3 regions of the Corynebacterium nasicanis genome follow, and region 3 is predicted to be linked to each of the others. Evidence: predicted binding sites of a transcription regulator. Region 3 holds the regulator's gene; each other region holds the start of a gene.
What was found. The regulator LexA, encoded in region 3, represses DNA repair genes until DNA is damaged. The targets are predictions, from matches to a motif close to CGAACANNTGTTCG.

Region 1 (2,247 bases), 230 kb from region 3:
GCGCTTCCCGCCGTCCAGGACGAAGGACTCCAGGTGGGAGACCGCCCGGGTGACCGGGGCGCCGATGGCGGCGACCTGGTCCCGGCGGGCGTCGAAGAAGCGGGCGAGTTCCTCGCGGGCCGCGGCGGGGATCTGGTCGAGGGTCGGCGCCTGAATGTCCTGGGTGGTCAACGCGGGGGATCCTTGCAGTCGGACGGTGTGTGTACGACTAACAACGATACCCAGAGGCCTAACCCGGGTGAGTCACCACGGCAGGCTTCTCCACCATTCCCGGCAGCGGCAAAGGAACGGAGAGGACTGCGAAGGGGCGGGCGTCGCCGTCGAAGTGGAAATCACGCAGTTCATCGCGGAAACCCATCGAGCGGTAGAGGGCGAAGGCGTTGTTCGCCTCCCCCTCGACCTCCGGTGTCGAGAGCATGGCGTGCCCGGCCGGGACCAGCCAGAGCAGCTGGGAGAGCAGGAGACGGCCGATGCCCCGGCCCTGCTGGGCCGGGTCGACGTGGATCTCCGCCACCTCGAAATAGTCGCGCATGAGCAGCAGCTGGCGGGTGTCGGGGCCGCCTGCCTCGCGGATACCTCGCCGCACCTGGCGGTCCCACCACATGTCGGCCGCGCCGAGGTAGCCATAGGCCAGGCCGAGGACCGTGTCCTGGTCCAGCGCCACGAGCGCGGTGAAGCCGGGCTGCATGATCTCCTGGCGCCATACCGCGATGCGGCCGGAGCGGATGCTCGGGTCATAGCTCATCGCCTCGAGGTAGAGGTCGACGAGCTGCGGGGCCAGGACGGCGAATTCAGGTCCGGACAAGCGGCGGATCTCCATGGTCACACCACCACTGAACCAGAATTCGTGCGCCGTGTGGGCGAGACCGCGGGAAAAGTGGGTCTTGACGTGCGAGACCATTGACGTGTTCGAATGGTTGTTCTATGATTGGGGTGTGGTGTTCGAGGTTGCTTCTAGGGTGAGGGCATCGCAGACGGAGCGAGGTTAAGAGAAAGGAGTTGGTTCCGGTGGCACAGATCATTTCAGCAACGACGAGGTTCGCGGGTGCGGCAGCGGGTACCCGCCGGGCCGACTTCATTCTCAAGGCGCGGGCGCTGCTGGCGCAGGCTGTGGACTACCGGGCGGCCGGGGATGTGGACCTGGCTCTCGAGGCGGCCTTCCAGGCGGCGCTGCGGACCGCCGGGGCCCGCATCTCCGCCTCGCCGGTTGCGGCGCGCCGTCGTCGCCCGACGAGCGCGTGGGAACAGCTGCGGCTTGTCGACGACAACGGGGCCCGGTGGGCCACCGAGTTCGCGCAGTACTCCCGTCTGCGTTCCCGGGTCTCCTCGGGCCTGGAGCGTTCGGTGGAGGCCTCCGTGGTCGACCGGGTGATGGACCTGGCCGCACGTTTCCTCGCGGAAGTCGAGGAGGAGGCGGGGTGGCTCCCGGCGGCTGCTTAGTGCAGCGTGCGGCGGGGTTGGCGTTCGCGGGAACAATCCCGATAGTCTGGGCGTTAAGTCAGTAGACAGGTACAACCCCAGCGATATCCGGGAGGAACAGTGTCGCTTTCAGAGAAGGAGCAGAGGATGCTCCGGGAGATTGAGCAATCTCTCCTTGCTGACGACCCCAAGTTCGGGGCGTCCGTGGTCGGCGACCACGGTTTCGGCGGGTCCGGCGCGCCCGGCCTCACGCTCCGCGGGATTGCCCTGGTTGTGGTCGGACTGCTCCTCCTCGTAGGTGGTGTCGCCCTGGCGCAGCAGAGTCTGTGGTTCATCGCCCTCAGCATCGTCGGCTTCCTGGTGATGTTCGGTGCCGGGGTGTGGATGCTCCGCGGTGGCGGGGGAGCGGGCGCACCGCGCGCTCCGCGCAAGCCCGGCGCCGACCGCCCGAGTGACCCCTCCTCCCGGACCAGCCGCATGGAGGAAAACTTCCGCCGCCGCTTCGAGGAGCGTTAGCCGGCCTTCAACTTTCAGCCCGTCGCCCCGTTGTGGGTGGCGGGCTGTGGTGATTCTTCGGCGTGATGATCCGTAGTTGGCGTTGCTAAAGGGCGAGCTTGGAATGGTGACTGTCGGGTAGGTTGGATTAAAAGCCGCTGGAAGGGGGCCATGATGAAGTACTTCTCGACCGCATGGGACGACGGGCGTGGCTACATTGTGCGTGACCATGAGGATGGGCGGACGATGGAATTGTTTCGTGGTCCGTCCGTGAAGAAGAACACTCCGGCCCGGTGGGTTCCGAATGAGGCTTACGAGAACCGTGTTATTTCT
Region 2 (2,247 bases), on a different contig from region 3:
TCAGCCTCCCTCTTCTCCTGGGACTCGGAGCGGATTCGCTCGCGACGGTTCTGAACCCGCTTCCCTACTGTCTGGACCCAGTGCCTCTCCTTGAGGCTCAATGGACCCTTGGCCTCAACCAGGACCCAGGTGCCGTCCTCGTAGAGGATGTACTTGTCCCGCGTGTGGGGGTCGATGATGTAGAACGACCGGCCGTCGGTCTTGACGTTGTGGTGGGTGGGACACTTGGGCCCGAGATTCGCGGCGGTGGTGGGCCCACCCTCCTTGTAGTCGATGCGATGATCCATCTGGGTGCGATCCTCGCGGCAGTCGCAGTAGGGATCCGTGCAGGTGCCGTCCCACCCGATGACCACCGCGCGTATGTCGTCGGGAGTTTCGTAGGTGTCCGCCACCTTGTCGTAGAGCTCATCCATGTCCTGCACCACGGAGGCGTCGGCGGCGAGGTCGTCCGCCTGGGAGGAACGAATGTAGCCCAGGCCGGGGATCCAGCCGGGAGCGCCTTCCACGTCATGGGCCTGATAGACGTTCAACGTGATGTTGGTGGTGCCCTCCCCCGCGATGAGCTGCTGCAAGGCCTCGACCTCGGTGATCTTGTGCGCCTTGGCGTACTTCCGCACCCGCATCTCAATCTTCTTCGCCTCCACCGGATCGAGCTGGACGTTGATGAACGCATCGCTTTCGCGGTACGTCACGTCGAAGCTTCCCTTCTCGTCTCGAGGAGGTGAATCATCGGTCGAGATGGAGTCATCGAGCGACTGGATGATGGCGTTGAGCTTCTTGCGGATGTCATTGATGCTGGGGAGAAGCTGGTTGGCGCGGGTCGGAGTGAGGTAGTCGCTCAACTCCACGTCGATGACATCCCGGATGTCCTCGTCCGACACATCAGCCTTGGACATGACGGCGTCGATGGCCTTGAGGCGCTCCAGATCCAGATGGAACATCCTCTCCTGCAGGGCCTTCAGCCGCGGCATCTCGTTGATGCGCACATGGGCGTACAGGGCGGAACTGAGATAGCCCTCCCCCTTGCCCATGAGACGCTTGAGGTTGGCGATAACGACCTGGTAGTCATCCTCCAGATCGGGCAGCATGGACTGCCAGAGCTCGAAGTCACCCTGCCGGATGCGCCGGCCGGCGACGGAGGCGCGCTCGAATGGAGAGCTGACCGAGTAGAACTTCTTCGGGCCGAGCAGCTTCGCCAGCTCCCGCTCGACCATGGAGTTCATGTCGAACTCAATGGTGTCCATCGTTGTCCCCTCCCCCATTCGAATCATTGTTCGTACCCCAGTCTAGAACAGTCATTCGACAAGCACAACCCCCTCCGGAAACTAATCCGGAGGGGGCGTCGAGAAGCAGGGGTCAGCGGGTGGCGGCCTTCATGGCGGACACGAACTCCCCGAGCTCCGCCTGGAGGGCGACCATGTCGGTGACGGTGTTGCCGTCGATGTGTTTGTCCATGATCCTGGTGATCGCGGACCCGGCGATGGCCCCGGAGGCTCCTGCGGCGATGGCGTCGGCCACGTGCTGCGGCGAGGAGATGCCGAAGCCGAGGAGGATCGGCGGGCCGCCGAAGCGCTTGACGTTGTCCACCACATCGGACAGGCCGGTGATGGAGGACTCGCGCTCGGTACCCGTGACGCCGTCGCGGGAGATGGCGTAGATGTAGCCGCGGGAGTGCGCGGCCACCCCCTCGAGGGTGGGTTCGGCGGCTTGAGCTGGGGCGATGAAGATTGGATCGATGCCTGCGCGCTCGGCGGCGGCGATGAAGGGCGCCCCCTCGCGGACCGGGACGTCGGGAATGAGCACGGAGTCGGCCCCGGCCTCGGCGAACTCCCGGTAGAAGTTGTCCAGCCCGCGGGTGAAGGGGACATTGCCGTAGATGAGCATGCCGATCGGCAGGTCGGGGAACTCGGCGCGGATGGTGCGGACCTGCTCGAGGGCGTCGTTGACCGTCACTCCCCCGGCGAGCGCACGGATGTGGGAACGCTGGATTGTCGGGCCGTCCGCGACGGGGTCGGAGAAGGGGACGCCGAGCTCGAGGGCGTCGGCACCCGCTTCCACGACGGTGCGCACGATCTCCAGGGCGTCGGCGGGAGTGGGGTCGCCGAGCATGAGGAAGGGGACGAACGCCCCCTCGCCGCGGGCCTGCAGGGCCTCGAACAGGGCTTCGTATCGGGTCATGACAGTGTCTCCTTGGTGAGGACGAGCGAAGGGTTCTCCTCGAGGGCGCGCCGGACGTGCGCGACGTCC
Region 3 (2,247 bases):
CGAGGTTGAGGGAGATCGGCAGGCTGTTGGTCACGATGGACCACTGGGACGCATTCGGCTGCTCCGCGATGAGATCCGCCAGCGTGCCGATCGTCGTGCCCGAGTCGAGAAACAGCCCACCCCGCGGCTCAGGGAGGTAGCGCAGGGCGGCCCGCGCAATCGCGGACTTCGCGGTGGGGGCCGAACGGAAACGGGCGTCGAGGGAGAACTCGGTCGTCTGGAAGGTCTGGCTGGCCACCGCGCCGCCGTGGACGCGGTGGACGACCCCTTCCCGGTCGAGCACGGCCAGGTCGCGGCGGATGGTCTCGGCCGTGACCTCGAAGCGGTGTGCCAGCTCGGTGACGTTGACCCGCCCCTCCACGGCGGTCAGGGAGGCGATCTGTCGCCTCCGCTCCTCTGCGTACATGAAGTCTCCTCTGGCACCGTGCCTGACCGAATCGGACATCAGGGAGTGTCCGTTTCTGACATTGTCGCAAAAAACACGGTCACAGGTCAGATGTTCCACCGGTGTACTGGGACAACGGGGGCGGTGCGGAGCGGGCAGTCTGCGGGCAGGTCGGGCTGGCCGGGCCCGTGACATGCCCGTTCGGGTGGGAAGGTGTGGCTCTTGGGGTCCTCCCGTGCCCGATCTGCCGGGGGTGGCGTTTCCCCGCTCAGAGCTTCCGGAACACCGAGACGATCTTGCCCATGATCTCCGCCTTGTCGCCCGGAATGGGGGAGAAGTCCTCGTTGTGCGGGAGGAGCCAGACGCCGGTCGAGTCCTTGTGGAACTCCTTCGCCGTCGCTTCGCCATCAATGAGCGCGGCGACGAATTCGCCCTGCTCCGCCACCGGCTGCGAGCGAACCACGACCCAGTCCCCGTGAAGAATGCCGGCATCCCGCATCGATTCGCCGTCGATCTGCAGCATGAAGAGTTCGCCGTCGCCCACCAGGTCGGCGGGCAGCGGGTAGTAGTCCTCCACGGTCTGCTCCGCCAGCAGGGGGGACCCGGCAGCTATGCGGCCAAGCACGGGAATGAAGTTCGCCGGGCTGGCGTCCTCGGGGGCGGCGGAGGGCTTGGGGGAGGCCTTGCGGCCGGGCTTGCGGGCGGAATCGGTCGAGGGCAGCGTGCGCACGTCGACGGCGCGGGGCTTGTTCGGATCGCGGCGCAGGAAGCCCTTCTTCTCCAGCTGCTTGAGCTGGTAGGCCACCGAGGAGGTGGACTGCAGGCCGGCAGCGTCACCGATTTCGCGGATGCTCGGCGGGTAGCCGCGCAGCACCACGGCATCCCGGATGACCTCCAGGATGCGGCGCTGCCGGTCGGACAGTGTCGACGGGTCCGGCTTGCCCGTCGGGCTGGGAGTGGTGGATGTCATGGTCGTGGGCTCCTTCTCGGGGCTTCAGGTTCGGCGGCGGGGCGGGTTCGGAGGGGCGGGATCGAACGGTCGTGGATCCAGTGTGCCGTTCACCTGCTACATGTCTACCACGATCTGGTACGGATGTTCGACTGTGGGCGTCGGCGTGTGGACAAAGTTTCGAACGAGTGCTATAAATCGAACATAGCATCTACATCGAACATCTGAACGACGTGAGTGTTCGAGAGTGTCGGGGTCGCCCGATAGTCTCGGGACAACCGATGAAAGGAACTGACATGACCATCTTCCTCAATGACTCCCGACCTGGTGGACGCGCGCTCGACGGTGATGTCCTCCGTGTTCCTACGGCCGCCGTCTGGGAGCCCTCCGGCTTCGTCGAGGGTACCGCTCGGGAGCGGGGTGTTCGAACTCTGCGCCCGCTGGATCGAACGCAGCAACGAGCTGTGGCTCCGCATTCCTCCAGCGCGCAGGTCACGTGGCGGGAGCGGGGAGTCCGCCGCCGGGACACCTGGACGACCTACCTGGTCGGCGCTCTGTTCGGCAGCGCGCTCATCGGCGCCGCCATTCTCGGGGACACCGGCGACGGGGGGCAATGGACGGAGCACACCCCACCGGCGGCCGTCGGACAGGCACGTTAGGGGGAGTTCCCCGCGGGTATGATCATGGGTCCAGCTCGTGCCCTGTCCAACGGTCCTTAAGAAAGGTGTTGACGGTCCACCGTGTACTGCCCGTTCTGCCACCACGATCACTCCCGGGTCATTGATTCGCGCATTGTCGACGCGGGGGCGTCGATCCGGCGCCGCCGCGAATGCACCGCGTGCGAGGGTCGCTTCACCACCATCGAAAAGGCCGTCCTGCTCGTCATCAAGCGCAATGGAGTGACGGAGCCCTT

Region 1: a site for LexA is predicted at 911-924, ahead of ACFPUZ_RS01680 (SAV_6107 family HEPN domain-containing protein). Genes of this name have one in related genera too.
Region 2: a site for LexA is predicted at 1,289-1,302, ahead of ACFPUZ_RS08930 (HNH endonuclease signature motif containing protein). Genes of this name have one in related genera too.

The regions. Positions count from the first base shown of each region.
Region 1 is NZ_JBHSQE010000001.1:332,020-334,266, reverse strand. Features, by position in the region: gene ACFPUZ_RS01690 (polyprenyl synthetase family protein) at 1-171, opposite strand, end outside; gene ACFPUZ_RS01685 (GNAT family N-acetyltransferase) at 230-826, opposite strand; gene ACFPUZ_RS01680 (SAV_6107 family HEPN domain-containing protein) at 1,009-1,440, shown strand; gene ACFPUZ_RS01675 (DUF3040 domain-containing protein) at 1,540-1,935, shown strand; gene ACFPUZ_RS01670 (hypothetical protein) at 2,086-2,247, shown strand, end outside.
Region 2 is NZ_JBHSQE010000009.1:67,997-70,243, reverse strand. Features, by position in the region: gene ACFPUZ_RS08930 (HNH endonuclease signature motif containing protein) at 1-1,244, opposite strand, end outside; gene trpA (tryptophan synthase subunit alpha) at 1,357-2,178, opposite strand; gene trpB (tryptophan synthase subunit beta) at 2,175-2,247, opposite strand, start outside.
Region 3 is NZ_JBHSQE010000001.1:103,115-105,361, reverse strand. Features, by position in the region: gene ACFPUZ_RS00545 (DeoR/GlpR family DNA-binding transcription regulator) at 1-406, opposite strand, end outside; gene lexA (transcriptional repressor LexA) at 654-1,355, opposite strand; gene ACFPUZ_RS00535 (hypothetical protein) at 1,631-1,993, shown strand; gene nrdR (transcriptional regulator NrdR) at 2,075-2,247, shown strand, end outside.